Regions from separate parts of the Azospirillum sp. TSO5 genome, predicted to be linked through region 1. Evidence: predicted binding sites of a transcription regulator. Region 1 holds the regulator's gene; the other holds the start of a gene.
The links. Region 1 encodes PhoB, which activates phosphate uptake and scavenging genes when phosphate is short. Its sites were predicted from a motif close to TNTCATAAAACTGTCA; they were not measured.

Region 1 (15,383 bases):
GACCTGCCGGAAAGCGAGCGCGGCCTCAGCGATGCCAAGGTCGCGGCGGCCGACGCGCTGCTGGCCTCCGGCGCGCTGGCGCAGGGCTTCAACACCACCCTGTTCACCGCCGGCGACAGCCGTGAGCCGGAACAGGCCGGCATCGGCGGCGCCATCGTCGGCTCGCTGCTGACCCTGCTGGTGACCATGGCGCTGTCGGTGCCGACCGGCATTGCCGCGGCGGTCTATCTGGAGGAATTCGCGCCGAAAAACCGCTGGACCGACCTGATCGAGGTGAACATCAACAACCTCGCCGCGGTGCCGTCGATCATCTTCGGCCTGCTGGGTCTGGCCGTTTTCCTCGGCTTCTTCGGCATGCCCCGTTCCGCCCCGCTGGTCGGCGGGCTGGTGATGGCGCTGATGACGTTGCCGGTCATCATCATCGCGTCCCGCGTCGCCCTGAAGGCGGTGCCGCCGTCGATCCGCCAAGCGGCGCTGGGCATCGGCGCCTCGCCGCTGCAGACGGTGCTGCACCATGTGCTGCCGCTGGCGATGCCCGGCATCCTGACCGGCACAATCATCGGCATGGCCCGCGCGCTGGGCGAGACGGCGCCGCTGCTGATGATCGGCATGGTCGCCTTCATCGTCGACATCCCCCACGGGCTGACCGACAGCGCCACGGTGCTGCCGGTGCAGATCTACATGTGGGCCGACAGCCCCGAGCGTGCCTTCACCGAGCGCACCTCCGCGGCGATCCTGATCCTGCTCGGCGTCCTGATCCTGCTGAATGGGGCGGCCGTGATCCTGCGCAAGATTTTCGAGAGACGGTGGTGAGCGCCCCATGAGCATTCCAGGCAGCATCCCGAGCCCGCTGAAGCTGCGGTCCCGTGGCGACCGGCAACCGGACCGGGCCTCCACTGCCGCCCTGCCCAACAAGATGACAACCCATGGGGTGAAGGTGTTCTACGGCGCCAAGCAGGCGCTGCGGGGCATCGATCTCGACATCCAGGAAAACCGGGTGCTGGCGCTGATCGGCCCGTCCGGCTGTGGCAAGTCGACCTTCCTGCGCTGCCTGAACCGGATGAACGACACCATCGAGGGCTGCCGGGTCGAAGGGCGGATCGCGCTGGACGGCGAGGACGTCTATGGCAAGGCGGTCGATGCGGTGCAGCTGCGCGCCCGCGTCGGCATGGTGTTCCAGAAGCCGAACCCCTTCCCAAAGTCGATCTACGACAACGTCTCCTACGGCCCGCGCATCCACGGCCTCGCATCGGGACGGGACGAGCTGGACGAGGTGGTGCAGACCTCGCTGAAACGCGCCGGTCTGTGGGCGGAGGTGAAGGACCGCCTGCGCGAGCCCGGCACCAGCCTGTCCGGCGGCCAGCAGCAGCGGCTGTGCATCGCCCGCGCCATCGCCGTCAGCCCCGAGGTGATCCTGATGGACGAGCCCTGCTCGGCGCTCGACCCCATTGCGACCGCTCATATCGAGGAGCTGATCGACGAGCTGCGGGCCAACTATACCATCGTCATCGTCACCCACAACATGCAGCAGGCCGCCCGCGTGTCCCAGCGCACCGCCTTCTTCCATCTGGGCGAGATGGTGGAGTGCGACGACACCGAGGAAATCTTCACCAACCCGCGCGACGAGCGCACCCAGGGCTACATCACCGGCCGCTACGGCTGAGTCCTGCGCCACTGTGCCCTACTCCTGTCCCCTTCCTCCTTTGTTGAAAAGGCTGTCCCATGCCGGTTAACGTCGAGACGCGCGCTGTCAACGGAGCCACCATGAATGCGGCCCTGAAGCCGCTCGTTCTGATCGTCGAGGACGAGGCCGACATCCTGACGCTGCTGAAGTACAACCTGGAAAAGGAAGGCTTCCGCGTCGCCACCGCCAGCGACGGCGAGGAGGCCCTGCTGGCCGCCGGCGAACAGACGCCGCACATCGTGCTGCTCGACTGGATGCTGCCGCTGATGAGCGGGCTGGAGGTCTGCCGCCAGCTGCGCCGCAATGCCAAGACCCGCGACATCCCGATCATCATGCTGACCGCCCGCGGCGAGGAGGGCGACCGGGTGCGCGGCCTTAATTCCGGCGCCGACGACTACATCACCAAGCCCTTCTCCCCGACCGAGCTGGTGGCCCGCATGCGCGCCGTGCTGCGCCGCGCCTCCCCCGGCATGACCGACGAGGTGCTGACCTTCGCCGACGTGACGATGGATCTGGCCGCCCACCGCGTACGCCGCAACGGCCGGGACGTACATCTCGGGCCCACCGAATTCCGCCTGTTGCGCCACTTCATGCAGCATCCCGGCCGCGTCTTCTCGCGCGAACAGCTCCTCGATCTGGTGTGGGGCCACGACGTGTACGTCGAGCCGCGTACGGTGGACGTACACATCCGCCGCCTGCGCAAGGCGATGAACGAAGAGGACGAACTGGACCTGATCCGCACCGTACGGTCGGCGGGGTATGCGCTGGATACGAAGTCGGTGTGAGGGGTTGGCTTCGATTGCCCCCTCCCCATCCCTCCCCCGCTTCGCGGGAGAGGGGGTTGGACGCTTGTCGGCATGAGTTATCTGCGAAGCGGCGGCAGTCCCCTCTCCCGCGATAGCGGGGGAGGGTCAGGGAGGGGGCAAAGCCGTAGAGGGGACAACACAGTATGATCCTGCTCTTCACCGACTTCGGCCTCTCCGGCCCCTACACCGGCCAGATGAAGGCGGTGTTGGCGCAACAGGCGCCCACCGTCCCGGTCATCGACCTGTTCGCCGACGCCCCCGCCTTCGACCCGCAGCTGTCCGCCTATCTGCTGGCTGCCTACGCCCCGGCCTTTCCCGCCGGCAGCGTCTTCCTCTGCGTCGTCGATCCTGGCGTCGGCACCGACCGCCGGCCGGTGATGGTCGAGGCAGATGGGCGTTGGTTCGTCGGTCCCGACAACGGCCTGTTCGCCCTGATCGCCCGCCGCGCAACGTCGCTAAACGCCTGGACCATCGACTGGATTCCGGACCGGCTGTCCGCCAGCTTCCACGGACGCGACCTGTTCGCACCTGTCGCCGCCAGCCTCGCCACCGGTCGCCCGGTCGACCGCAGCCCGCTCGCCCCCGCCGCCATCGACCGTCCCGACTGGCCGGACGAGCTGCCGCGCATCGTCTATGTCGATGTCTACGGCAACGCCATGACCGGCATGCGCGCCACCACTTTGCCCGCCGACGCGGTGTTGACCGTGGCAGGCAGTCGCATCGCTCGCGCCCGCACCTTCGGAGCCGTCGGACCGGGGCAGCCGCTGTGGTACGAGAACTCAAACGGACTGGCGGAAATCGCCGTCAACCGCGGGCGAGCCGACCGGGTGCTGGGGCTGGCGGTCGGCGACCCGGTGACGGTGGAGACCTGACCAAAAGAAAACCGCCCGGAAGCGGGGTGCTTCCGGGCGGCTGCTGCTTGATCCGATGCTTGTCCGATCAGGCGTCTTTAGGATCAGTCGTTGTTGCGCTGGCCCAGGAACTGCAGCAGGAACTGGAACAGGTTGATGAAGTCCAGGTACAGCGTCAGGGCGCCCATCAGGGCCAGCTTGCCGGTGCTCTCGTGATCGTAGCCCTCGGCGTAGCTTTCCTTGATCGCCTGCGTGTCATAGGCGGTCAGGCCGGTGAAGATCAGCACGCCGATGGCGGAGATCGCGAAATGCAGGGCCGGCGACTGGAAGAAGATGTTCGCCAGACCGGCGATCACCAGACCGATGACGCCCATGATCAGGAACGAGCCCATCTTCGACAGGTCGGCCTTCGTGGTGTAGCCGTACAGGCTCATCGCCAGGAAGGTGGCGGCGGTGACGAAGAAGGTCAGCGCGATCGACGCCCCGGTGAAGACCAGGAAGATGGCCGACATCGACAGGCCCATGGCACCGCAATAGGCCCAGAAGATCAACTGGGCGGATGCGAAGGACAGGCGCTGGATGCCGAAGGACAGCACCATGACGAAAGCCAGCGGGGCCAGCATCACCACCCACTTCAGCGGCGTGCCGAAGATGGCCTGGAGCATGGCCGGGCTGGACGACACGAGCGCGGCGACCAGACCCGTCAGGATCAGGCCGGCACCCATGTAGTTGTACACGCGCAGCATGTGCTGCCGCAGGCCTTCGTCGAAGTATCCCCGATCTGTCGCGCGGCCCACGGTCGCGAAGCGGTTATAGGTCGGGTCTGCCATGGTTTGGTTTCCTCGGTGGAATAGGGTGATCCCGTCGCAGGACATATTGGCGAGTCCGTCAGGCGGTTCAATAGGAATCGGCAGCGCTTTTTCCAGATGAAAAAGCTTTCACGATTCGTTTTTCCTGCGGCTTCATGACTCAGGCGTCACTCGTTCCGAAGCAATGGCGCCGAAGGCTGGCCCAGAGCGCGCCAAGTACCATAGAACCCGAAAGCAAGCGTGATCGCCGTGCTCAGCAAAGCGGTGGTGATGACCGCCGACGGCAGGAAGCTCCATTCCCAATGCATCAGGAACTTCAGCACCGCCCAGGCGGTCAGCGTGCCGATGATGCCGGCGATCACGGCGGTCAGCAGGCCGAGCAGCCCATATTCCAGCAGAAAGGCGCGCAGCACGTCGCCGCGCGTGGCCCCCAGCACCTTCAGCACCACCGCATCATAGACCCGGCGGCGGTGCCCGGCGGCAACCGCACCGGCCAGGACCAGCGTGCCGGCGGCCAGCGTGATGCCGGCGACGATGCGCACCGCGGTGCCGATATGGCCCAGCATCTCCGACACCGTGTCCAGCGCGTCCTTGACCCGCACCATGGTGATGTTGGGAAAGCGCTGCAGCACGGCGCGCTGCACCTGCGTCTCGGCGTCGGGCGTGGCGCGGACGGTGGCGACCCAGGTCTGCGGCGCGCCTTCCAACGTGCCGGGGGCGAAGACCATGGTGAAGTTGATCGCCATGCTGCTGAAATCGGCGGAGCGCACGTTGGCGACCTTGGCCTCGATGCTGCGGCCCAGGATGTTGATGGTCAGGGTGGCGCCGGGACCGATGCCGAAGGCCTCGGCGACGCTCTGATGGATGGAGATCAGCGGCGGTCCGGCATAATCCTGCGGCCACCAACTGCCGGCGGTGACGGTGGAATGCTTCGGGATCGTCGCGGAATAGGTGATGCCGCGGTCGCCGGCCAGGATCCATGCCTGCTCCGGATTGACCAGCGCCTTTTCCGCCTCCTGCCCGTTCACCCGCTCGATCCGGCCGCGCAGGCTCGGTACCGCCTCGAAGGAACTGGTGCCGGGGACGGCGGTCACGAGGTCGCGCAAGGGGTCGAACTGGTCGCGCTGGATGTCGACGAAGAAGAAGGCGGGGGCATCCTGCGGGATGGTCTCCGACACCCGGCGGGAGAAGTTGCCCTGGATCAGCGCGATGGCGACCAGCACCGTCAGGCCGAGCCCCAGCGACAGCACCACCGCCGCCGTCGGGTTCCCCGGCCGATGCAGGTTGGCGAGCGCCAGCCGCAGCCCCGGCCGCCGGACGCGCCCCACCCGCTTCGCCCCCCAGGTGACCAGCGCCGCTGCGGCGCGGAAGGCCAGGAAGGTGGCGATGGATCCGCCGACGAACCACAGGGCGAACAGCTTGTTGTGCGCCGTCAGCACTGCCAGCCCGGCGAGCGCCAGGGCCGACAGGATCATCGCGACGGTATAGGGCATGCGCGGCTGCCCGCCGGCCGGGGCGATGACGTCGCGGAACAGGGCGCCCGCCGGCACCTCGCGCGCCCGGCCCAGCGGCCACAGCGAGAAGGTCAGCGCCGTCAGCACGCCATAGAGCGCGGCGAGCGCCAAAGCTCCGGGATAAACGCCGATATGGGCCGACACCGGCAGCACGCCGTCGAGCAGCCGGCCCAGCGCCAGCGGCGCCACCGCGCCCAGCGCCAGCCCGATGAGGATGCCCAGCAGCGCGAGCGCCAGGATCTGCGCCAGATAGAGCTCGAAGACCAGCGCCCCCGGCGCGCCGATGCACTTCATCATGGCGATGGTGCGGGCGCGGGAGTCCAGATGGCTGCGCACCGCATTGCCGACCCCGACGCCGCCGACCAGCAGCGCTGTCAGCCCGACCAGCGTCAGGAACAGCGTCATGCGGTCGATGAAACGCTCGATCTGCGGCGAGGCGTTGGTGTAGTCGCGCATCCGCCAGGGCGCGTCGGGAAAGCGGGTGCGCAACCCCTCCTGCCACGCCTTCAGGTCGGTTTGCGGCGGCAGCGCCACCTTGGCGCTCCACCATGTAAGGCTGCCCGGTTGCAGCAACCCGGTAGCCTGCAGCGACGGCAGCGCCACCAGCACCCTCGGGCCCAGTGAAAAGGCGTTGGAGGAGGCGCGGTCCGGCTCGCGGTCCAGCACGGCGGCGACGCGGTAGGCGCCTTCGCCGATGCGGATGGTGTCGCCGGGCTTGACCCCCAGCCGATCGACCAGACTGGCCTCGACCACCGCGCCCCAGCGGCCATCCTTCTGCGCCAGCGCGTCGCGCAGGTCGCCGCCGCCCTCCAGCGTGACGGTGCCGTAGAGCGGATAGAGGTCGTCGACCGCCTTCAACTCGACCAGGGAGGAGCGCGTTTCATCGCCCGCCCGCGCCATCGCCCGCATCTCGGCGGAGGTCGACACCCGGCCATCGGCTTTCAGGGCGGCCATCTGCTCGTCGGTCGGCGGGGTGTAGAGTTGCCGCAACGCGACGTCACCGCCCAGGATCGACCGCCCGTCGCTCGCCAGCCCGTCGAGCAGACCGCTCGACACCGACTGCACCGAGGCGATGGCCGCCACGCCCAGGGCGAGGCAGGCGAGGAAGACCCAGAAGCCCTTCAGGCCGGTGCGCAGCTCCCGCCGGGCAAGGCGAAGCGCGAGGCTGAGGTTGGTCATGCGCGCCTCGCCGGTGTGTGACAGGTGGCGGCGGATACCCCCTCCCTAACCCTCCCCCGCTTCGCGGGAGAGGGGACTGCCGCCGTTATGCAAATCCCACCTCTACCGCGAAGCGGGGGAGGGAGGGACCCGCGGCGAAGCCGTGGGAAGGAGGGGGCACCCGGCGCTTGTATCAGCATCCCCCTCACTCCCCCGCCGCCTGCAGCTTCGCGCGACGCGCCGCCTGCCCATCGTCGGCGATCCGCCCGTCGGCCAGCCGCACCGTGCGGTCGCAGCGTGCGGCGAGGGTCTGGTCGTGGGTGATCAGCACCAGCGTCGTGCCGCGCCGCTCGGCGAGATCGAACAGAAGCTTCACGATGGTGGCGCCGGTGTCGATGTCGAGGTTGCCGGTCGGCTCGTCGGCCAGCAGCAGCGACGGCTCGGTGACGAAGGCGCGGGCCAATGCGGTGCGCTGCTGCTCGCCGCCGGACAGCTGGCCGGGATAATGGTGGATGCGGTGCCCCAATCCCACCTGCTCCAGCCCGATGCGGGCGCGGTCGAAGGCGTCGGCGACCCCGGCGAATTCCAGAGGGATGGCGACATTCTCCAGCGCCGTCATCGTCGGCACCAGATGGAAGGCTTGGAAGACGATGCCGACATGCTGCCGGCGGAACCGCGCCAAGCCATCCTCGTCCAGGCGCCCGAGATCCTGTCCGGCGACGCGGACGGTGCCGCCGCTGGGGCGTTCCAGACCGGCCATCACCATCATCATGGTCGACTTGCCGGAACCGCTGGGACCGACGACGCCGACCCGCTCCCCGGCCGCCACCTGAAGATTCACGCCGCGCAGGATGTTGACGGGTCCGGCACCGCTGTCCAATTTCAGGTGGACGTCGTCGAGTTCAACGATGGACTCAGCATCGTTGGAAGACCGGGCGATGGATTTTGACGACGTTGCAGGGGACTGAGCCTTGGACATGCGACTCTCGCACAAGCGGAACGGACCATCGCCATATGGCACGACCCGCCGGGCTTTCAACACGGGCGCCTTCGCTGCGGCGCTGGCCTTCGTCTTTGCCGCAGGGGTACCGATGACCGTTCCGAACCGCGCCGACGCCGCGCAGCCGGTGAAGCTGCTGGCGCTGGGCGACAGCCTGACTGCGGGCTATGGGTTGCCGGAACAGCAGGGCTTCACTCGCCAACTGGAAAAGGCGCTGGCCGCCAAGGGCTACAGCGTCACCGTCATCAATGCCGGCGTGTCGGGCGACACCACCGCCGGCGGCCGGGCGCGGCTGGACTGGGCGCTGGCCGACAAGCCGGACGCCGCCATCGTCGAGCTGGGCGCCAACGACATGCTGCGCGGGCTCGACCCCGATCAGGCCAAGGCGAACCTCGACGCCATCCTGAAGGCGCTGGCGGAGCGCAAAATCCCGACCCTGCTGGCCGGCATGCTCGCCTCGCCCAGCCTGGGCAAGCCCTATACCGACAAGTTCAACGCCATCTACCCGGATCTGGCGAAAGCCTACGACCTGCCGCTTTATCCCTTCTTCCTCGACGGGGTGGCGCTGGACCGGTCGCTGATCCAGCCGGACGGGATGCATCCCAATGCCCAGGGTGTGGCGGTGATCGTGGAGCGCATCCTGCCCTCCGTCACCGCGCTGCTCGACGGCCTCCCCAATATCGGCAAGACTACCGTCAAAACCGGAGGCTGACCCATGACCGTGACCCTGGACAGCGACACCTGCTTTCACGCCGCCTGCGCCGCCGGGGCGGAATGGGGACCGACGGTCAAGGCCTGTCTCGACCGGCTGGGTCCGGTCGCCGGCTGCAACCTGGGTTTCCTCTACCTGACCGACGGTCTGGCGGAACATGCGACCAGCATTGTCACCCTGCTGCGCGGAGTCACCGGCATCCGCCATTGGGTCGGCACCGCTGGCATCGGCGTGATGGCCAACGGCGAGGCCCTGTTCGACGAGCCGGGGATGGCGATCATGGCCGCCCGCCTGCCGGAGGACAGCTTCCGCCTGTTCCCCACCCTGACCGATGGGCTGGAGCCGCTGCGCGGCAGTGCCGGCGGCTGGCTGGACAAACATGGCGCGGCGCTGGCGCTGGTCCATGTCGATCCCCACCATGCCGACATGGCCGGGCTGGTATCCCGCTTGTCGGAGGAGGCCGGCGTCTTCCTGGTCGGCGGCCTGACCGCCTCGCGCGGGGAGTTCCCGCAGATTGCTGCCGGGGCCGAGGATGCCGATCCGGTCACCGAGGGCGGCGTGTCGGGTGTGCTCTTCGCGCCAAATCTGCCGGTCGCCACCGCCCTCACCCAGGGCTGCCGCCCGATCGGGCCGACGCGCACCGTCACCGCCAGCGATGACAACGTGATCCTGGAGATCGACAACCGCCCGGCACTGGACGTCTTCAAGGAAGACATCGGACCGGAGCTTGCCGCCGACCTGCGGCAGGTCGCCGGGGTGATCTGCGCCGGGCTGCCCATCGCCGGGTCCGACACCCAGGACTATCTGGTCCGCGACCTGATCGCCATCGACCCGCGCGCTGGCTGGATCTCCATCGCCGAGCGGGTGACGACCGGCCAGCCGGTGATGTTCACCCGCCGCGATCCGGAAACCGCTGCCGCCGACATGCGCCGGATGCTGGACAGCCTCAAGAAACGGGTGAAGGCGACGCCGAAGGGAGCGGTGTATGTCAGTTGCATCGCCCGCGGTCCCGGCCTGTTCGGCACCGCCGACGCCGAGTTGTCGATGATCCGCGACACCTTCGGCGACATTCCGCTGACCGGCTTCTTCGCCTCGGGCGAGGTGTCGCACAACCGGCTCTATGGCTACACCGGCGTGCTGACGCTTTTCCTCTAAAAGATCATTTCAAATAAGGAACGTTCCGGATGCAGTATCGTCCGCTCGGCCGCACCGGCCTGTCGGTCAGCGCCATCGGCCTGGGCACCATGACCTGGGGCCGCCAGAACACCGAGGCCGAAGGCCACGCCCAGATGGACGCCGCTCTCGACCGCGGCATCAACTTCTGGGACACGGCGGAGATGTACGCCATCCCGCCCACCGCCGACACCTATGGCAAGACGGAGGCGGTGATCGGCAGCTGGTTCCAGTCGCGCGGCAAGCGCGACAAGGTGATCCTCGCCAGCAAGATCATCGGTGCGCCGGCTGGCGGCTTCGGCTGGGTACGCGAGGGCAAGTCGCGGCTCGACCGCGCCAACCTCTTCGCCGCGGTGGAGGCCAGCCTGTCGCGGCTGAAGACCGACTACATCGACCTCTACCAGATCCATTGGCCCGACCGCGTCACCAACCGCTTCGGTGTCCGCACCTACCGCCACAAGCCGGAGCAGGACGGCGCGCCGATCGAGGAGACGCTGGCGGCGCTGGCCGAACTGGTCCAGGCCGGCAAGATCCGCCATGTCGGCCTGTCGAACGAGAGCCCCTGGGGCGTGATGCGCTGGCTGCGCGCCGCCGAGGTGGCGGGGGAGATGGCTGGGCTGCCGCGCGTCGCCTCGATCCAGAACGCCTACAACCTGTTGAACCGGACCTTCGAGAACGGCCTGTCGGAGGTGGCGCTTCGCGAGGATGTCGGGCTGCTCGCCTATTCGCCGTTGGGCGCCGGCACGCTGACCGGGAAATATCTGAACGGCGCCATCCCGCCGGGCAGCCGCCGCGCGCTCGACCACCGGCCGTCGCGCTATGCCACCGTCAACGCCGACGCCGCGACGGAGGCCTATCTGGACATCGCCCGCCGCCACGGTCTGGCGCCCAACCAGATGGCCATCGCCTTCACGTTGCAGCAACCCTTCGTCACCTCGTCGCTGATCGGGGCAACGACGATGGAAACGCTGGTCTCCAACATCGACTCCATCGACGTGACCCTGTCGCCGGAGGTGATGGCGGAGATCGACGCCGTGCACAACCGCATGCCGGATCCGTGTCCGTAAGCTGTTGGTAAGGTATTGGCGGCGGTTGCCCCCTCCCTAACCCTCCCCCGCTTCGCGGGAGAGGGAACTGCCGCCGTTTCGCATAAGGCACCCTCTCCCGCAAAGCGGGGGAGGGTCGGGAAGGGGGCGAGCCGTAGCAGCAAACCCGGAGGTGCCCCATGCTCCGCCTGTTCGTCGCCCTCGACCTGACGGAGGAGGTCCGCCAGAGGTTGGCCGGGCTGGCCGGCGGCGTGCCCGGCGCGCGCTGGACCGAGCCGGAGGCTATGCACCTGACCCTGCGCTTCATCGGCGAGGTGCCGGAGGATCAGGCTATGGACATCGATGCCGCGCTGGCGGAACTGCGGGCGCCGGCCTTCGCACTCACGTTCGACGGCGTCGGCATGTACGGCAGCGCCCGCCGGGCGCGGGTGCTGTGGGCGGGGGTGGAGCGCAACGAGGCGCTGGCCCATCTGCAGGCCAAGATCGAATCCGCCCTGGTTCGCTGCGGCCTGCCGGCGGAGGAGCGGAAATTCTCCCCCCACATCACGCTCGCCCGGCTGAAGGACGCGCCGGCCGACCGCATCGGACGCTTCCTGTCCGACCGCGGCCTGTTCCGCGCCGGCCCGATGCCGGTCGATCACGTCACGCTCTACCGCAGCCATCTTGGCAACGGCGGGGCGGTGTATGAGGCGTTGCGGGAGTATCCGCTGGAGAGCGGTGCCTAGGCGACGATGCCGTCCCAGGGCTGGGCCTCGGCGTCCGGTCCTTTGTCGCCGCCGGTCCCCACCACCCGATTCTTACCGTCCTGTTTGGCGCGGTACATGCGCTGGTCGGCCAATTCCACCAACGATTCCCAGTCGGTGGGGCGGTCGGCCGTCTGTTCGGCGATGCCGATGCTGGCGGTCTGCAGGCTGCCGTCCGGCCGCTTGCCGAAACCGGCCCGGCGCATCCGCTCCACCGCGATCATCGCGCCCTCCACCGGCGTGTCCGGCATGACGACCAGGAACTCCTCCCCGCCCCAGCGCACCAGCGCGTCGGACTGGCGCAGCAGGCTGCGGATGGTGTTGGCGGCATGGCGCAGGACGCGGTCGCCCTCCTCATGGCCATAGCGGTCGTTGACCGCCTTGAAATCGTCCAGGTCGACGAAGATGGCCGACAGTGGCTGCGCCGCCCGTTCGGCATGGGCGACCTGGAGTTTCAGCAATTCCTCGCCGATGCGGCGGGAGAAGGCGCCGGTCAGGGCGTCGTGCGCCGCCTGCTCCAGCAGCGCGATCATGAAATGCAGCTGGCTGATCGCCGCCAGCGTCGCCACCACCGCGATCAGCGCCAGCAGCCACAGCGCGCTGATGTAGGATGGAAACGGCATCACCAGCGAGCCGTAGAAGCCGGCGGCCAGATGGGCGCCCAGCATCGGGGCGGCGAACAGCGCGCCCTCCACCGCGGTCAGCGGAAAGACGCTGAGCCCCGCCACCATCACGAAGGGCAGATAGCCATAGCCGGCACTGACGGCGATGCGCAGGTCGTCGACACCCTGGTTGTAGAGCAGCGGGTGCGAGATGGCGAAGAACAGCGTCGGGATCGCCAGCAGGGCGGCCAGCCGCCACCAGGCGCAGGTCATATCCTCGCACGACCGGCGGTCGAAGGCGAGCGCCAGGAAGGCGGCACTGGCGCTGAGGCGCAGCACGATCAGCCAGACGGCCAGCTTCCATTCGAAGACGGTGACGTCGATGGCAATCCACAGCGGGGTCAGGACGCCGAAGATCAGCGCCACCATGCGCACGCGCGACTGGATCATCGCGGCGCGCCGCCGCTGCAGGATCGGCGTGTGACCGGCCGGCCAGATCAGATCGGGCAGTTCGTCGCTGCGGACGAAGGCGCCGAAGAGGGCGGCAAGAAGCCTGTCAACCCGCATCAGACAGCCTGCCCCCGGCATCGGCCGGACATGTCGCCAATGGATTAGCCATGCTGGGTGATTACACGGGCATGACCTCCCCATCAACGGCTTTCGCGCCGAAATGGCGCATCAGCCGCTGGAAAACACGGAAAGATCCCGGCATGCGACAAAAAGTAACGGGCGGCGCGTCACCGACACGCCGCCCGTTGAATAAGCTCCGCTCCGATGAAGGATCAGTCCTTCAGGTCTTCCCAAAGCTCCTTCACCTTGGCGAAGAAGCCTTCCGACTGCGGGTTCGACCCTTCCTTGGCGGCGCCCTCGAACTCGCGCAGCAGTTCCTGCTGGCGCTTCGTCAGGTTCACCGGGGTCTCGACCACCGCCTGGATGTACATGTCGCCGCGCTGGGCACTGCGCAGAACCGACATGCCCTTGCCCTTGATGCGGAACTGGTGGCCGGACTGGGTGCCCGGCGGCACCGTCACCTTGGTGCGGCTGCCGTCGATGGTCGGCACCTCCACCGAACCGCCGAGCGCCGCCGTGGTCATCGGGATCGGCACCCGGCAGTGAATGTTGGCGCCGTCGCGCTGGAAGATCGGGTGCGGCGCCAGCGCCAGGAAGATATAGAGGTCGCCGGCAGGCGCCCCGCGCAGCCCCGCCTCGCCCTCTCCCGCCAGACGGATGCGGGTGCCGTCCTCGACACCGGCGGGGATGTTGACCTGCAGGGTCTTTTCCTTGCGCAGACGGCCGGAGCCGCCGCAGTTCTTGCAGGCGTCCTTGATGACCTTGCCGGCGCCGTGGCAGCCGGGGCAGGTCCGCTCGATGGTGAAGAAGCCCTGCTGCGCCCGCACCTTGCCGTGACCCTGGCAGGTCGGGCAAGTGATCGGCTGGGTGCCCGCCGCAGCACCGGAGCCGTTGCAGCTGTCGCACTGCACGGTGGTGGGGACACGGATGGTGGTCTGGGTGCCCTTGAAGGCCTCCTCCAGCCCGATCTCCAGATTGTAGCGCAGGTCCTGGCCGCGGCCGGACGCACCGCCGCCGCCGCGGCGCCCGCCCATGAACTCGCCGAACATCTCGTCGAAGATGTCGGCGAAGCCGCCACCGCCGCCGAAGTCGAAGTTGAAGCCGCCGGCCCCGGCACCGGCGCCCGGACCACGGCCACCCTCGAAGGCGGCGTGGCCGAACCGGTCATAGGCCGCGCGCTTCTGATCGTCCTTCAGGACGTCATACGCTTCGCTGATTTCCTTGAACTTCTGCTCGGCGTCCTTGTCACCCTGGTTGCGGTCCGGGTGGTACTGCATCGCCATCTTGCGATAAGCCTTTTTCAGCTCATCCGCGCTGGCGTTCTTCGCCACACCGAGCAGCTCGTAATAATCCTGTTTCGCCATGGGGGCCGACCGCCTTTGAGTCGTTCTGGTCCAAACTGTCCGCGTCGTGCCGGAACCTGAGCCCAGCATACCGAAGGCCCGCCGCCGGGAAAAGGCGGCGGGCCATCGATGCTCGCGTCAGGTCCGTATCAAAAAGAAGCTGGCCTAACCTCAGGCCGACTTCTTCTTGTCGTCCTGGACCTCTTCGAAGTCGGCGTCGACGACGCCCGGCTCGTTCGGCTGGGCGCCCGGCGCCTCGCCGCCCGCAGCCGGGGCCTCGCCCTGGCCGGCCTTGTACATCGCCTCGCCCAGCTTCATCGACACCTGGGCCAGCGCCTCGGTCTTCGCCTTGATGCCTTCCAGATCCTCGCTGTCCAGCACCGACTTCAGCTCGGTGACGGCTGCCTCCGCGGCGGACTTGTCGGAGGCCGGGATCTTGTCGCCGTTCTCCTTGATGGTCCGCTCGGTGGTGTGGATCAGGGCGTCGGCATGGTTGCGGGCGTCGACCAGCTCACGGCGCTTCTTGTCGGCGTCGGCGTGGGCCTCCGCGTCCTTCACCATCTTCTGGATGTCGGCGTCCGACAGGCCGCCCGAGGCCTGGATGCGGATCTGCTGCTCCTTGCCGGTCGCCTTGTCCTTCGCCGTGACGCTGACGATGCCGTTGGCGTCGATGTCGAAGGTCACCTCGATCTGCGGAACGCCGCGCGGGGCCGGCGGGATGCCGACCAGATCGAACTGGCCCAGCATCTTGTTGTCCTGCGCCATCTCGCGCTCGCCCTGGAAGACGCGGATGGTGACGGCGTTCTGGTTGTCCTCGGCGGTCGAGAAGGTCTGGCTCTTCTTCGTCGGAACCGTGGTGTTGCGGTCGATCAGACGGGTGAAGACGCCGCCCAGCGTCTCGATGCCCAGCGACAGCGGGGTGACGTCGAGCAGCAGGACGTCCTTGACCTCGCCCTTCAGCACGCCGCCCTGGATGGCGGCGCCGATGGCGACCACCTCGTCCGGGTTGACGCCGCGGTGCGGCTCACGGCCGAAGAACTGCTTCACCGCGTCGATGACCTTGGGCATGCGGGTCATGCCGCCGACCAGGATCACCTCGTCGATCTCGCTGGCCTTCAGGCCGGCGTCCTTCAGGGCCGCCTTGCAGGGCTCGATCGTGCGCTGCACCAGGTCGTCCACCAGGGCTTCCAGCTTGGCGCGGGTCAGCTTGATGTTCAGGTGCTTCGGACCGGTCTGGTCGGCGGTGATGAAGGGCAGGTTGACTTCGGTCTGCGTGGTGGACGACAGCTCGATCTTCGCCTTCTCCGCAGCTTCCTTCAGGCGCTGCAGCGCGAGCTTGTCCTTGCGCAGGTCGATGCCCTGCTCCTTGTTG
Region 2 (15,383 bases), on a different contig from region 1:
ACAGCGCCTCCAGCCCGAAGCGGGCCATGCGGAGGAACTCGTCCATGGCGTCGCGATGCTCGCGCAGCCGTTCCTGCGGCAGGATGTGCGGCTCGCGCCCGACGGTGGGGTCCAGCTTGTGGTCGGCGACGCAGCGGCGCCAGGAGCTTTCGATGATCGGGTCGCGGGCGGACCGCAAGCCGGCGGAGACACGGCCAGTGGAGACACGGACGAGTTCATCGATGTGGGCCGCGCGCGCGCTGTCCATGGTCGTGCCTCCCGCAGTCATCGTCCGCTTGTCCCGCGAACATATTTATATGGAACAGTACCAACCGGCCGGCCCGATAGGCAACATGTGCAAAAGCATCAGACCGCGCTGCCGTCTGACCCCAGCCACGGCTGCCGGCATACCGGCGTATGACCCCGGCTTTTCGTTATTGTTCTGCGACATGACGTTAAGGACATTTGCACAACCTGGGCCTCATGCTCCATAAACGGGCAAGGATCGCCGGGAGCTTTCGAGTTGCGGATTCTGATCGTCGACGATTCACCGCGCCACCTGACCATGATGGTGTATGAGCTGAACAAGCTCGGCTACGCCACCAGCGTGGTCCACAGCGGGGCCGCCGCCATCGAAGCGGTGGCGAATGAGCGGTTCGACGTGGTGATGGCCGACATCCGTCTGGCCGACATGACCGGCATCGAGCTGTGCTGGCACCTGCGCACCGCCCAGGGGCTTCGCCACCTGTACTTGATCCTAATGATCCCCGGCAGCATGACCGACCAGTTCCACGAACTGGTGGAGGCCGGCGCCGACGAATTCCTGCGCAAGCCCCTGGACTGGAAGTGGACGGCGGCGCGCCTGCTGGCGGCCTCGCGCGTCGTGGCGATGCAGCGCGACCTGGAACGGCTGGCGACCACCGACGCCCTGACCGGCGCCATGAACCGCCGCCGCTTCCTGGAAAGGGGGGCTGAAGAGTTTACCCGCTCGCGACGATACGAGCGTCCGCTGTCGGTGGTGATGCTGGACATCGACCACTTCAAGCGGGTCAACGACACCCACGGCCACGCCACCGGCGACGAGGCGATCCGCAGCACGGTGCGCGCCTGCAAGGACACTATGCGCGCTTGCGACATCATCGGCCGCCTGGGTGGCGAGGAGTTCGCCGTGGTGATGCCGGAAACCCCGCCGGTAAACGCCTTCGCCGCCGCCCAGCGCCTGCGCCAGGCGATCGCCGCCCAACCGGTGAAGCTGGAGGACGGCGGTGAACTGTACCTGACCGTCAGCCTTGGCCTGAGCTGGCTGACCGGCCCCGACACCGGCATCGAACCGCTGCTGGCCCGCGCCGACGCCGCCCTCTACCGCGCCAAGAACGCCGGCCGCAATCGCGTGGAGGTCGAACCGCAGATCGCGCTGCCGAAGTCGATACAGGGGTAGGGGAGGGCAACGCCGGGGGCCTCGCAATCGTCGAACCGCGATCGACGCTGCATCATGTGGACGATGCGCAAAGAAAAACCCCCTGACTTCCTTCCGGAAATCAGGGGGTTTTCTTTGATGGTAGCAGCGGAGGGATTTGAACCCCCGACCAAGGGATTATGATTCCCCTGCTCTACCACTGAGCTACGCTGCCATCGTGAGCGCCGTTGTTGGCGTTTCCGCCGCCGTTGGCTACCATCGTGTCCCGTCGTTGCCGCCGGGAGCCGCTATATAGGATAGGGCGACTTGGCCTGTCAACGCGGAATTTTCAGGGGGTGCGATTTTTTTCGGCCGGTCGGCAAAAACCCGCATAACCCCCTGATTCAGGCTGCCGTTTCACCAACCTCCACACCCTCGGCCACACCTCCCGCCGTGCCGGAAATCCAGCCGCCGCCCAGCACGCGGTCGCGCTGATAGACGACGCAGGCCTGACCGGGAGCGATGCCGTGCTGGGCCTCCAGCAACTCGACCCGCGCGGTGCCGTCGGGGCCGGCGCGCCATAGAGCAGGGGCGGCGGGCTGGGCGGAGCGGAGCTTCACCGACACCTCGATGCCGGCACCCTCGACCAGATCAGGACCCAGCCAGTTCACGTCGCGCACCATCACCAGCGAGCGGGCGAGGTCGCGGCGCGGGCCGACGACGACGCGGCGGCGGGCGGGCTCCAGGCGGACGACGTAGAGCGCCTCCTCCTCCTGGCCGCGGATGCCGCCGATGCCCAGCCCCTTGCGCTGGCCGACCGTGTAGTGGACGACGCCCTTGTGGCGGCCCAGCACCCGGCCGTCGACATGGACGATGTCGCCGGGCTCGACCGAGCCGGGGCGCAGCTTCGCCACCACCTCGGCGTAATTGCCGTTGGGGACGAAGCAGATGTCCTGGCTGTCGGGCTTGGCCGCTACCTCCAGCCCGTGGCGCTCGGCCAATGCGCGGGTCTCCGGCTTGGTCAGGCCACCGAGCGGGAAACGCAGGAACTCCAGCTGCTCGCGCGTGGTGGCGAACAGGAAATAGCTCTGGTCCTTGGCGGGATCGACGGCGCGGTGCAGTTCGGCACCCTGCGGGCCGGCGATGCGGCGGACGTAGTGGCCGGTGGCGAGCGCGTCGGCGCCCAGGTCGCGGGCGGTGTTCAGCAGGTCGCGGAACTTGACGCGCTGGTTGCAGCGCACGCAGGGGATCGGCGTCTCGCCGCGCAGATAGCTGTCGGCGAAATCGTCCATCACGTCCTGGCTGAAGCGGCCCTCGTAATCCAGGACGTAATGCGGGATGCCGATGCGGTCGGCGACCTGACGGGCGTCGTAGATGTCCTGGCCGGCGCAGCAGGCGCCCGGCTTCTGCAGGGCGAGGCCGTGGTCGTAAAGCTGCAGCGTGATGCCGACGACGTCATAGCCCTCCTCCCGCAGCACGGCGGCGGTGACGGAGGAATCCACCCCGCCGGACATCGCGACGACGACGCGGGTATCCTGGGGGCGCTTGGAAAGACCGAGGGAGTTCATGGCGCCCTATATGGGGCGGGCAGGCGCCCGGAAAAGGTAGGAAAGCAGGGCGGGTACGGGGGAACGGCAGGGAAAGAAGGCCGCCGGGCGCCGCATCGCGCGACGCGGGGCCCGGCGGCCGGAACAGGGTTCCCCTGGACCGTCACTTCATCGCGTTGTTGCTGCCGCCCGGCAGGCGGACGATCAGGCCGTCCAGCTCTTCGGTCATGATGATCTGGCAGCCCAGGCGCGAGGTCTTGGTCAGGCCGAAGGCGAGGTCCAGCATGTCCTCCTCGTCCTCCTGCGCGTCCGGCAGGACGTCGAACCATTCCGGCTCGATCACGACATGGCAGGTGGAGCAGGCCAGCGAGCCCTCGCAGGCGCCTTCCAGGTCCAGGCTGTTCTTGTGCGCGATCTCCAGCACGGACAGGCCGAGCGGGGCGTCCACCTCGCGGCGGGTGCCATCGGGCTCGATGAAGGTCATCTTGGGCATGGGGTCCTCGTTCCTTTAAGGTTGCCTAGCGATTTAGGGGGCGGTTTAGAGGGTGATTGTAAGGGAAAAGCGGATCAGGGCCGCGGCGGTGTCAGGGCGGCGCGGCGGTCGCGGACCTCGGCGGCCAGCGCCTCCAGCCGTTCCAGCCGGGCCAGGATGCGGGCGGCGCCGTCGGAGGCCGGCGGGCTGTCGGGGCTGGCGGCCGTCTGCGCCTTGCGGAAGGCAGGGGTGAGATACTTGATGCAGGCCTCGACCCGCTGGCTGAGGTCCAGCCCTATGCGGTCAAGTTCCAGCGCATCGTCGGCACGGGACAGCCGGGTGGCGAGGTCGGCGATCTCTTCGTCCCCATTGCCGTCTTCGTCGCCGACGGCCGGCGTGCCGCCCATCAGGGCCAGCAGCGCATGGGCGCGGCGGATGGGATCGCGCAGCACCTCATAGGCGTCGCGCAGGGCATTGATCTGGGCCTTGGCGTTGGCCTGCTGGCGCGGTCCGCGGGTGGCGAAGCGATCCGGGTCCATGGCGCGGGTAAAGCCGGCATGCTGCTTCGACAACTGCTCCAGATCAATGTCGAAGCGGCGTTCCAGCCCCAACCGGGTGAAGGGGTCGAGCGGCCGCGGCGGCTGGGCCGCGCCGCAGGCGTGGCAGAACAGGGCGCGCGGCGCCACCGAGCGGCCGCAGGTGCCGCAGGGCTCCAGATCGCCGGCGATGGCGCCGGAAATTCCGCCGCTGCTGTTGCCGGGCGGGCCTGATTTGGAACGGGTCATGCGCACAGTCCGTCAAAACGCCGAAAGGATCGGCCGATAGGATCGATACCCCGACATCAGGCCGCCACTGCAAGCCGGCGGGCCTTCCGCGGGGTCATACCCATAAGCCGCAGCCGGCGCAATGCGCGAATGCGGACTTTCCGGGCGGGGGACAGATGGTCGCGCAGGCATGGCGGGCGGCAGGCGGGCGACAGCGGAACTCAGCCATCCGCGGACGCGCTTCGCCGCGCCATTGCGGTCCAGGCCGTCAGAAAACGATCGACCGCCTCGTCGTCGCTGGTCCAGCCCAGGCTGACACGGATGGCGCTGGCGGCGGACCGGTCGTCCTCGCCCATCGCCGCCAACACATGGGACGGCTTCACCTTGCCGCTGGAACAGGCCGATCCGGCGCTCACCGCCACCCCGGCGAGGTCCAACGTCATCACCTGGGTCTCGCCGGGCAGACCGGGCAGCATCAGGCAACTGGTGTTGGCGACCCGCGCCGCACCGCCCCCCATCACCCGGGCGTGCGGTACGGCGGCCAGCGCCTCGCGTTCCAGCCGGTCGCGCAGGGCCGCGAGGTCGGCGGCCTCCGCCAACCCCTCCCGCGCCAGCCTTGCGGCGGCGCCGAAGCCGACGATGCCCAGCAGGTTCTCGGTGCCGGCCCGCTTGCGCCGTTCCTGCCCGCCGCCGCGGATCAGCGCGTCGGGCTCCAGCCCTTCAGCCAGGATCAGGGCACCGACGCCGGTCGGACCGCCCAGCTTGTGGGCCGACAGCGTCATCAGGTCGACGCCGAGGTCGGGCAGGGACAGCGGCAGCCGCCCGGCGGCCTGCACCGCGTCGCAATGGACCAGCGCCCCATGAGCATGCGCGATCCCGGCGGCCTCGGCCACCGGCTGGATCACCCCGGTCTCGTTGTTGACCAGCATCAGCGAGACCAGAGCCGGACCGTCCGCACCGACCAAGCGGCGTTCCAGGCCCTCAAGGTCGGCGACGCCGTCGCGGGTCACGCCGAAGCGCTCCGCATCGGGGCAGGCTGCCAGCACCGACTCATGTTCGATGGCGGAGGTCAGCGGCCGGCGGCCGGGGAAGCCGCGCAGCGCGAAGTTGTTCGCCTCCGTCCCGCTGCCGGTGAACAGCACCTGCGCCGGCTTCACGCCGGCCAGGGCGGCCACGGCGGCGCGCGCCTCCTCCACCGCCCGGCGGGCGCTGCGGCCGAAGGCGTGAACGGAGGACGGGTTGCCGACCAGGTCCATCGCCTGACCCATCGCCGCCTTGACCTCCGGTTTCAGCGGAGCGGTGGCGTTGTGGTCGAGATAGACACCGGTCCGACGGAAGGGGGCGACGAACGGGGCGGTCACTTTTCAGGCACGCTCAACTGCGAAGGCCAATCTCATCCGGCGGCGTCACTCTGCGGCGGCGACGGCCGTGCTGTCGGCGGCCGGGGCCGGGCGCAGCAGGTTCAGGCCGCTGGTGCCGATGATCCGCCGCTCCACCACGTCGGCGATGGTGACCGAGCTGAGATACATATGGATCTGGTTGCCCAGTTCCTCCCACAGATCGTGGGTCAGGCAGCGCGAGCGGTTGGTTCGGCAGCCCTGCGGCGTGCCGTTGGCGCAGCGGGTGGTGCGGATCGGTTCGTCCACCGCCAGGATGATGTCGGAGACGCGGGTGGCGTCGGCCGGATGGGCCAGCAGATAGCCGCCGCCGGGGCCGCGCACGCTCTTGACCAGACCGCCCTTGCGCAGCTTGGCGAACAGCTGCTCCAGATAGGACAGCGAGATTTCCTGCCGCTCCGCGATGTCCGCCAGCGCGACCGGGCTGCCCTGGCTGGTGGCGGCCAGATCGACCATCGCCATCACGGCATAGCGGCCCTTGGTGCTGAGTCTCATCGCGATTCTCCTTGCGCTTCGTGCATCCCGCCATTGTGGGACGCCACCGTCTCTAGCGGTGTGGGTGTTGATCGGGGGAGGGCGGCAGACGGGCGGTCCGCTTCCAGCTCTCCGACACGGGCCTGCAGCGCCGTCACCTGATCGAGCAGGCCGGTCAGCGCGCGGGCGACCGGATCGGGAATCTCGCCGCAGGGGGTGCCGTAGGGCATGAATTTCCGGGTTTCCGCGCGGTCGCGCGGAATGACCGGCTTGGCCGGGATGCCGACCACCGCGGTGTCGGCGGGCACGTCGGCCACCACCACTGCGTTGGCGCCGATGCGCGCCCCGCGGCCGATGGTGATGGCGCCCAGGATCTTGGCGCCGGCGCCGACGATGACGCCGTCGCCCAGCGTCGGGTGGCGCTTGCCGGTATCGAGCGAGGTGCCGCCCAGCGTCACCCCATGATAGAGCATGACGTCGTCGCCGATTTCCGCCGTCTCGCCGATCACCACGCCCATGCCATGGTCGATGAAGAAGCGGCGACCGATGGTGGCGCCGGGATGGATTTCGATGCCGGTCAGCGAGCGGGCGATCTGGGAGATCAGCCGGGCGGTCGTGTGCCAGCCGGCGTCACGGGCGCGCCGGGCGATGCGGTGGAGCACGATGGCATGCAAGCCGGGGTAGCAGAGCGCCACCTCCAGCCGGGAGCGGGCGGCGGGGTCCCGCGCCATGATCCCATCGATCTCTTCGCGAAGATGCTTGAACACGCCATCACCCGCCGTGGTATAGTCCGCCGCTCTCATCGGCCGCCCGCGCCCGGCTTCGGCCTGTCGGACCCTCGCGGTTCAGGACCTTTCCGGTTCGGACCCATTCGGGTTCCGGCCGGCAGGGACCCGGACTTATCGATCGGTCCAGCAGGCGCTGGGGCCGATCGGGCGGGTCAGGCGGGTTGTCCCGGAGGACGTTACGACGCATATATGATGACCAAGCAAAACGGTCAAGAATTGTGTGCGGAAAACCCCACTCCAAGACGGGAAAATCCGTGACGGGCCCGACGGCCTGTGTGCCGGGGCGGTTTGCCGGATGAAAATCCGGCCGGTCGTCGCGGTGGTCCCAACAACCCTTTGTCCGCGTCAGGAACGTCGTTCCCATGCCTGAAGTGCTCTTCAACGGTCCCGCCGGTCGCCTGGAAGGCCGTTACACCCACGGCAAGCAGCCGAACGCCCCGGTTGCGCTGCTGTTGCACCCGCACCCGCAGCACAATGGGACGATGAACAACAAGGTGGTCTTCACCCTGTTCCAGTCCTTCACCAAGCGCGGCTATTCGGCTCTCCGCTTCAACTTCCGCGGCGTCGGGCGCAGCCAGGGCACCTATGACAAGGGGGAGGGCGAACTGGCCGATGCGGCGGCGGCGCTCGACTGGCTGCAGACCTACAACCCCAACGCGCCGCTCTGCTGGATCGGCGGCGTGTCCTTCGGCGCCTGGATCGGCATGCAGTTGCTGATGCGCCGTCCGGAGATCGACGGCTTCGTCTCGGTCTCGCCGCCGGCCAACCTGTTCGACTTCTCCTTCCTGGCGCCGTGCCCGTCCTCGGGCCTGATCATCCATGGCGACAAGGACGAGGTGGTGCCCCAGGCCGCGGTGACCAAGCTGGTGACCAAGCTGTCGCACCAGAAGGACATTCGCATCGACCACCGCGTCGTCCCCGGCGCCAGCCACTTCTTCGTCAACCGCACCGACGATCTGGCGATCCAGGTGGACGACTATCTGGACAAGGCGCTGGGCAATCCCATCGCGGCAGTGGCGGAGTAAGTAAGCCCAGTCCCATCCAGCCGTTCCCACGAGAGCGTGGGCGGTTGGATGGGGGCTGGCGCCGTGCCTATTGTTGCTCGCAGCCCAGAACCCACACGTCGTAGATCGGGTTCTCCATCGCCGACAGGGCGGGGCTGGAGGCGAACATCCAGCCGCTAAAGACCGGTTCCGCCTGCTCGCCGGGCTTGATTTCCGTCACTTCCAGAAAAGCGGCCGATTCCGGCGTTTCGATCGGCGGGTTCTCGCGGCAGGCGCGCAGCGTGATGCGCAGGCTGCTCATCGCCTTGGTCTCTCCGACCTTCATGGTGAAGGTGGAGGTGCGGGCGGTCACCTTGTCCAGCCATTGCAGCTTGGCCGCCGGCCGCTCGATCATCTGGCTCGGGACCGGAGCGGCCTGGACGGACGCGGTTGCCAGCAGGGCGGCCGCCAGCGGGAAAAATCGGAGAAGTCTCGTCACGTCGGATCGCTTCCGTAATTGCGGACGGCGCTCCGCGGCAGGACCCAGCCAATCAGGGGACCTCTGCCGGGGCGCTCCGCCTTCTATCCCGGAAGCGGGGTCAGCGTCCAGTGGCGGGGGGCGCTGGGGTGTGTTGTGCGGGGTGCGTTGTGCGGATCGGGTGTTTCAGCGCGTGACGGTGCTGCGCGAGGCGGGGGCGCTGTAGGTGGCGCCGGACCCGCTCTGGGTCCCGTTCCGGTCTTCGATCTTCTGAGTCGCCGCACCGGCGCCGGCGCCCGCGGCGGCTCCGACCACGGCGCCCACCGGTCCGCCGACCACCGCGCCGGCCGCGGCGCCGCCAAGCCCGCCGGTGGCCGATTTCTCTTCCATGTCGGCGCCGCAGGCGGCAGTTGCCAGGGCAAGGCCAAACACGGCCAAATGGGTCAGACGCATCGCATTTCCTCCTGCCTCGCATTCCGGGGGCGTCGCCGTCCGGATTGCAGGAGGAACGCTTGAGCGTGACCGTCGGTTCCGGCCACGCCCAGGGTCGAGTGATTACAGCTTGGGCGGCTGGGCCGGCGTCTGGCCGGGAGCCTGGCCCTGCTGACCGCCGGAAGACTGGCCATTCGCCTGGTCGCCGGACTTGCTCATGCTCTGCAGCGAGAAGATGACCTGACCAAGCAGCTGTTCCAGACCCGGGGTGCTCTGCGTGAACTCGATCTTGCCATTCGGCTTGATCATGTCGGGATCGCCGCCCGGCTCCAGCGACAGGAACTTGCCGCCCAACAGGCTTTCTGATGCGATGACCGCCGCGGTGTCCTTGGGCAGCTTCACCGAATTGTCGACCGACAGATGGACGACCGCCTGATAGCTGGTGGGGTCGAGCGTCAGTCCGGTGACCGTGCCGACCTTCACGCCGCTGATGCGCACATCGGCGCCGCTCTGCAGGCCGGTGATGCTGTTGAAGTTGGCGGTGACGTCATAGCCCTGCACCTTGCGCAGGTCGGCGCTTTTGTAGGCGAAGGCAAGGAACACGGCGGCCACGGCGAGCACGACGCCGCCCAGCACGGTTTCGATCACATTCCGGCGCATAGAGCTATCCTGCTGCGAGTTCCCGAATCGAAACCCGGCCCGAAAGGGGCCGGGCTTTCCGTTCCGACGTGATGGTCAGTCCCGGCAGGGATCAGCTCGGCGTCCAAGGCTCGTAATCGCCGGTGGCCGGCACGCGCTGCCCGCCGGCCAGCACATGGCCGGGCGGACGGTAGGCCTGGACCGAGCCCGACATGTTGGGCAGATGTTCCTTCTGCCACGGCTTGTGGAAGGCGCTCGACCCCTCGGGCAGCGGCTCCTTGGTGGTGTGGTGCAGCCACCCATGCCATTCCGGCGGGATCTTGGAGGCATCGGGCTCACCGGCATACAGGACCCAGCGGCGCTCGCGCGTGCCGGGCTGGGCGTCCTTGTTGCGGTAATAGACGTTGCCGAAGCGGTCGCTGCCGACCTTGGCGCCCCGACGCCACGTGACGTAACGGATGTGGATGTTCGCCAGTTTGGTGAACAGGGAGATCGGCTCGCTCATCGTCGCTCACGAATTCCGGAGTCTGGCCCCGTGGACACGGGGCTGGTCGAATGCGGGCCGCACTATGACACCGCAAGTGCCGCGCGTCCACCGTTGGTGAGGCCCAATTTGCCGGCTTTCGGCTCCTTTTGAGAGCGGAAGCGCCCTGGCGGCGGTCGCTCTGCGGGAACGCCCCCTTTTCCTTGACGCGCCCGGCCGATTGCCGTATGCACCCCGCGCATGCGCCGGCACCCCTGGAGGCCGGCGCCCTTTCGTTTTGGAGCATCGTCATGACCAAGATCATTCCGCTCGGCGCTGAGACGCGCGAACGGGCCGGCAAGGGGACCGCCCGCCAGACCCGCCGTGATGGCCGTATTCCGGCCGTCATCTATGGTGGCAAGCAGGCTCCCCTGACCATTTCGCTCGAGAAGTTCGAGTTCACCCGCGTCCTGCATCAGCCGGGCTTCTTCACGCACCTGTTCGAAGTGACCGTCGACGGCACCGCCCACCGCGTCCTGCCGCGCGACGTGCAGTTCCACCCGGTGACTGATTTCCCGCTGCATGTCGACTTCCTGCGCGTGTCCGGCGACACCCGCACCAACGTGCAGGTTCCGGTCGAGTTCGTCGACCAGGACAAGTCGGCCGGCCTGAAGCGCGGCGGTGTGCTGAACATCGTCCGTCACGAGCTGGAGCTGAGCTGCCCGGCCGACAGCATCCCCGAGCACATCACCATCTCGTGCGAAGGCTTCGACGTCGGCGATTCGATCCACATCTCCTCGGTCAAGCTGCCGGAGGGTGTGACCTCGACGATCACCGACCGCGATTTCACCATCGCGACCATCGTTGCGCCGTCGGGCCTGAAGTCGGAAGAGGGCGCCGCTTCCTGATAAGGAGCGTTCGACCTTTGAAGATGGTTACGGTGGGGGGCTTCGGCCCCCCGCTTCGTTTGTGGAGAATGCTTTCCAAAGGGTGAGGGACATGCTGCTTCTGGTCGGACTGGGCAACCCCGGCAACGAGTATGCCCGCAACCGCCACAACATCGGCTTCATGGCGGTGGAGACCATCGCCCAGCGCCATCGCTTCACCCCGTGGAAGAAGCGTTTCCAAGGCCAGACCGCCGAGGGCACCGTCGCCGGCGACAAGGTTCTGGCGCTGGAGCCCGCCACCTTCATGAACCTGTCCGGCCAGTCGGTGGTGGCGGCCCTGCAGTTCTACAAGCTGAAGCCCGAGAACGTCGTCGTCATCCATGACGAGCTTGACCTGCCTCCTGGAAAGATCCGGGTGAAGAAGGGCGGCGGCCATGGCGGCCACAACGGCCTGCGCTCCATTGACGCGCATATCGGCAAGGAATACTGGCGCATCCGCCTGGGCATCGGCCATCCCGGCAACAAGGATCTGGTCAGCGGCTATGTGCTGCATGACTTCGCCAAGGCCGACCAGAGCTGGATCGATCCGCTGCTCGACGCCGTGTCCGACAACCTGCCATTGATTGTTGATGGACAGCCGGAGCTGTTCATGAACAAGGTGACGGTGGCAACCCAAGGCAAGTGAGGCGCAGATGCTCGGTCTGGTGATCATCGACGTTCAGAATGCCATCGTCGCCGGCTGCGGTACATCGGATCGTCAACCCGAAATCGACAGGGCGCTCGACGCGACCGTGAGCCGTCTGCGGACTATCAAGGAGCGGGCGCGGGCGGCCGGCGTCCCGGTCATCCTGGTCCAGAATGACGGCATCGAGGGCCACCGTCTGGCCGTCGGGACGGAGGGGTGGGAGATCCGCTCCGAGGTCGCTCCGCAGGACGGCGACGTGGTCGTCCACAAATCCGAGTGCGACTCCTTCTTCGCGACCGACCTTGAGGAGCAGTTGGAGGCCCACGGCGTGGACCACATCGTAGTCGGCGGCTGCATGACGCAATTCTGCGTCGACACCACCGTCCGGCGCGCGGTCTCGCTCGGCTATGACGTGACGCTGATCGCCGACGGGCACGCCACCGCCGACCGCGGCGGCCTGCGCTTCGATCAGATCATCGCCCACCACAATGCGACGCTCGACGGCTTCGGGGCAGGTGATTGCCGGGTGGATGTGAAGACCGCGGACGCGATCGCTTTCTGACTGACGGACGCCTTCCCCCACTTCGCGTTTGCGCTTTGTCCCCCATCGTAGGATAAAGCGCCTCAATTCCAGAATTTCCGACGGCGAGCACCCACCCATGGGCTTCAATTGCGGCATCGTCGGCCTGCCGAACGTCGGCAAGTCGACCCTTTTCAACGCGCTGACCGCCACCCAGGCGGCGGAGGCGGCGAATTTCCCCTTCTGCACCAAGGAGCCGAACGTCGGTCGCGTCGGCGTGCCCGACCCGCGGCAGGACAAGCTGGCGGAAATCGCCAAGTCGCAGAAGGTCGTCCCGACCCAGCTGGAGTTCGTGGACATCGCCGGTCTGATCCGCGGCGCGTCGAAGGGTGAAGGGCTGGGCAACCAGTTCCTCGCCAACATCCGCGAGGTCGACGCCATCGTCCATGTGCTGCGCTGCTTCGAGGACGACGACATCACCCATGTCGAGGGCAATGTCGATCCGCTGCGCGACGCCGAGGTGGTCGAGACCGAGCTGATGCTCGCCGACATGGAAAGCCTGGAACGCCAGCTGACCAGCCTGCAGAAGAAGGCCAAGGGCGGCGACAAGGACAGCAAGATCAAGGCCGACCTGATGGAGCGCGCCCTGAAGGTGCTGCAGGACGGCAAGCCCGCCCGCGTGGTCGAGCTGTCGGACGACGAGCGGCCGGTGTTCAAGCAGTTCATGCTGCTGACCGACAAGCCGGTGCTCTACGTCTGCAACGTGGAAGAGGCGTCGGCGGCGACCGGCAATGAATTCTCCGCCAAGGTCGCGGAAAAGGCCAAGGCCGAGAATGCCGAGGTCGTCGTCATTTCCGCCGCCATCGAGTCCGAGGTCGCCCAGCTCTCCGATCCGGCCGAGAAGGCTGAATTCCTTGAGTCGATGGGGCTGGAGGAAACCGGCCTGAACAAGCTGATCCGTGCCGGCTTCAAGCTGCTGGACCTGATCACCTTCTTCACCGTCGGCCCGAAGGAGACGCGGGCCTGGACCGTGCGCCGCAACGCCAAGGCTCCCGAGGCCGCCGGCGTCATCCACACCGATTTCGAGCGCGGCTTCATCCGCGCCGAGACCATCGACTACACCAGCTTCGTCACGCTGGGTGGCGAGCAGGGGGCGAAGGACGCCGGCAAGATGCGCCAGGAAGGCAAGGAATACGTCGTCCAGGACGGCGACATCTTCCACTTCCGCTTCAACGTCTGAGTAAGCGGGGATTGAGGGAGAGGGGGCGTCATCGCCACCTTTCCACCTCCGCCGTCACCCAACTGTCATATTGTCGTAACAATCAGCACTCCCCACACTTCAGTTAGGGGTGCCGCTTGATCGCATCCCCGACCCGACAGAGGGGGTGCGATGCAGGCGACGCGGGTGCTGCTGGAACTGGCCGGGAATGTCGTGCTGCTCCTGTGGGGGCTGCACATGGTGCAAAGCGGGCTGACCCGCGCGCTCGGCGGCGACTTGCGCCGCATCCTGGGGGCCGGTCTGCGCAACCGCTGGACCGCCTTCCTGTCCGGCATGGGCATCACCATGCTGCTGCAGAGCAGCACCGCCACCGGCCTGATGGCGACCGGCTTCACCGCCACCGGGCTGGTGTCGCTGATGCCGGCGCTGGCGGTGATGCTGGGCGCCAATGTCGGCTCCACCCTGATTGTCCAGATCCTTGCCTTCGACGTCGCCCATGTGGCGCCGGTCCTGCTGCTGGGCGGCTTCATCGCCTTCCGCCGCGGGGCGCGGACGCGCAGCCGCGACCTGGGCCGGGTCGCCATCGGGCTTGGTCTGATGCTGCTGTCGCTGCATTTGCTGCTGGCGACCATCGCTCCGGCGGAGAACGCGCCGATGCTGCGGCGAATGCTGGCGATGCTGACCGCCGATCCGGTGGTGGCTGTGATGCTGGCGGCGCTGCTGTCCTGGGCCGCCCATTCCAGCGTCGCCGCCATCCTGCTGATCGCCTCGCTGGCCGGCGGCGGGGTGATCGGGCCGGAGGCGGCGGTCGCCATGGTCGTCGGCGCCAATCTGGGCAGCGCCGTCAATCCGGTGGTGGAGGGACCCGGCGGCGACGGCCGCAACCCGGCGGCAAGGCGGTTGCCGGTGGGCAACCTCATCAACCGGCTCGTCGGCTGCCTCATCGTCGTGCCGCTGCTGGGACCGATCACCACCGGCTTGCAGGCGGTGTCGCCGGATGCCGCGCGGCTGGCGGCCAACTTCCACCTCGCCTTCAATCTGGCGATGGCCGGGCTGTTCATCGGACCGCTTCCCTGGTTCGCGCGGATGCTGACGCGGATGTTCCCGGAACGGGTGGCGGTCGCCGATCCGGCGATGCCGCTCTATCTCGACCGCAGCGCCCTGCGCGTCCCCCACCTCGCCATCGCCAACGCGTCGCGCGAGGCGTTGCGCATGGCCGACACGGTGGACAGCATGTTGCGCGGCGCGCTGGACGTGATCCAGACCGACGACCGCAAGCGGGTGCAGGAGATCCGACGGATGGACGATGTGCTGGACCGGCTGCACGACGCCATCAAGCGCTACCTCACCCAGATCAATGTCGAGGATCTGGACGAACGCGACGCCCGCCGGGTGTCCGACGTGCTGACCTTCACCATCAATCTGGAGCATGTCGGCGACATCGTCGACCGCAACCTGATGGAGGCGGCCTCCAAGAAGATCCGGCGCAGGCTGCGCTTTTCCACCGAGGGGGCGGCCGAGATCGCCGGCATGCTGGAACGGCTGAGCGAGACCCAGCGTCTGGCCGCCGCCGTCTTCGTGTCGGGCGATGTCCGGTCCGCCCGCGCGCTGATCCACGAGAAGGAGGTAATCCGCGATCTGGAGACCAGCGCCACCGAGGCGCATTTCGCCCGCCTGCGCGCCGGCCGCAAGGAAAGCGTCGAGACCAGCGCCCTTCATCTGGACATCCTGCGCGACCTGCGCCGGATCAACGCCCATCTGGTCGCCGCCGCCTATCCGGTGCTCGATCAATCGGGGGAGCTTCTGCCCAGCCGTCTCAAACGAGGGGCAGCACGGGCGTGACCGTCCGTTCCCAATGGGGGTGCTGCATGGCTTCCGCTTCGACCTTTTCTTGTCACCAGCCCAGCCACGTTAACACTTTCGTAACCATATAAAATTCGTCAAGCTCTTTCGCGACATGGTTAACAAACCGTCCCTGTGGTTGTTATGGCAATGAGGCCCAGCGGGCCGTTGTCGAACCCGGGAATGGTTGTCGAGAGGGAGCGGACGGTGGCGAACACGCACGCGACGTCGAACGGACCCGAAGCGCAGGGGATATCCGACGCCGGATTCGCCGAGCGGGTGCGCGATGCCATCGACCGTCAGGAACTCTCCCTGGTCTTCCAGCCGCAGGCCGACGTCGTCACCAGCCGCCTGACCGGCTTCGAGGCTCTGTCGCGCTGGCGCCTGTCCGACGGCACCATGCTGCCCCCCGACGTCT

Region 2: a site for PhoB is predicted at 13,197-13,212, ahead of TSO5_RS25100 (Na/Pi cotransporter family protein). Genes of this name have one in related genera too.

What each region holds. Positions count from the first base shown of each region.
Region 1 covers NZ_LGQY01000043.1:49,038-64,420, reverse strand. The annotation lists gene pstA (phosphate ABC transporter permease PstA) at 1-813, shown strand, start outside; gene pstB (phosphate ABC transporter ATP-binding protein PstB) at 821-1,663, shown strand; gene phoB (phosphate regulon transcriptional regulator PhoB) at 1,765-2,469, shown strand; gene TSO5_RS13485 (SAM-dependent chlorinase/fluorinase) at 2,634-3,362, shown strand; gene TSO5_RS13480 (Bax inhibitor-1/YccA family protein) at 3,446-4,171, opposite strand; gene TSO5_RS13475 (FtsX-like permease family protein) at 4,318-6,843, opposite strand; gene TSO5_RS13470 (ABC transporter ATP-binding protein) at 7,028-7,801, opposite strand; gene TSO5_RS13465 (arylesterase) at 7,914-8,534, shown strand; gene TSO5_RS13460 (FIST N-terminal domain-containing protein) at 8,538-9,689, shown strand; gene TSO5_RS13455 (NADP(H)-dependent aldo-keto reductase) at 9,719-10,774, shown strand; gene thpR (RNA 2',3'-cyclic phosphodiesterase) at 10,933-11,478, shown strand; gene TSO5_RS13445 (GGDEF domain-containing protein) at 11,475-12,665, opposite strand; gene dnaJ (molecular chaperone DnaJ) at 12,881-14,032, opposite strand; gene dnaK (molecular chaperone DnaK) at 14,183-15,383, opposite strand, start outside.
Region 2 covers NZ_LGQY01000115.1:1,809-17,191, forward strand. The annotation lists gene TSO5_RS25010 (sigma-54-dependent Fis family transcriptional regulator) at 1-247, opposite strand, end outside; gene TSO5_RS25015 (diguanylate cyclase) at 503-1,417, shown strand; tRNA gene TSO5_RS25020 (tRNA-Met) at 1,536-1,610, opposite strand; gene mnmA (tRNA 2-thiouridine(34) synthase MnmA) at 1,780-2,943, opposite strand; gene TSO5_RS25030 (ferredoxin family 2Fe-2S iron-sulfur cluster binding protein) at 3,086-3,415, opposite strand; gene TSO5_RS25035 (molecular chaperone DnaJ) at 3,490-4,179, opposite strand; gene TSO5_RS25040 (cysteine desulfurase family protein) at 4,380-5,519, opposite strand; gene TSO5_RS25045 (Rrf2 family transcriptional regulator) at 5,565-6,050, opposite strand; gene epsC (serine O-acetyltransferase EpsC) at 6,047-6,832, opposite strand; gene TSO5_RS25055 (alpha/beta hydrolase) at 7,180-7,842, shown strand; gene TSO5_RS25060 (DUF2155 domain-containing protein) at 7,910-8,299, opposite strand; gene TSO5_RS25065 (hypothetical protein) at 8,465-8,731, opposite strand; gene mlaD (outer membrane lipid asymmetry maintenance protein MlaD) at 8,834-9,370, opposite strand; gene TSO5_RS25075 (NADH:ubiquinone oxidoreductase subunit NDUFA12) at 9,462-9,854, opposite strand; gene TSO5_RS25080 (50S ribosomal protein L25/general stress protein Ctc) at 10,124-10,720, shown strand; gene pth (aminoacyl-tRNA hydrolase) at 10,812-11,384, shown strand; gene TSO5_RS25090 (cysteine hydrolase family protein) at 11,392-11,946, shown strand; gene ychF (redox-regulated ATPase YchF) at 12,044-13,144, shown strand; gene TSO5_RS25100 (Na/Pi cotransporter family protein) at 13,295-14,965, shown strand; gene TSO5_RS25105 (EAL domain-containing protein) at 15,173-15,383, shown strand, end outside.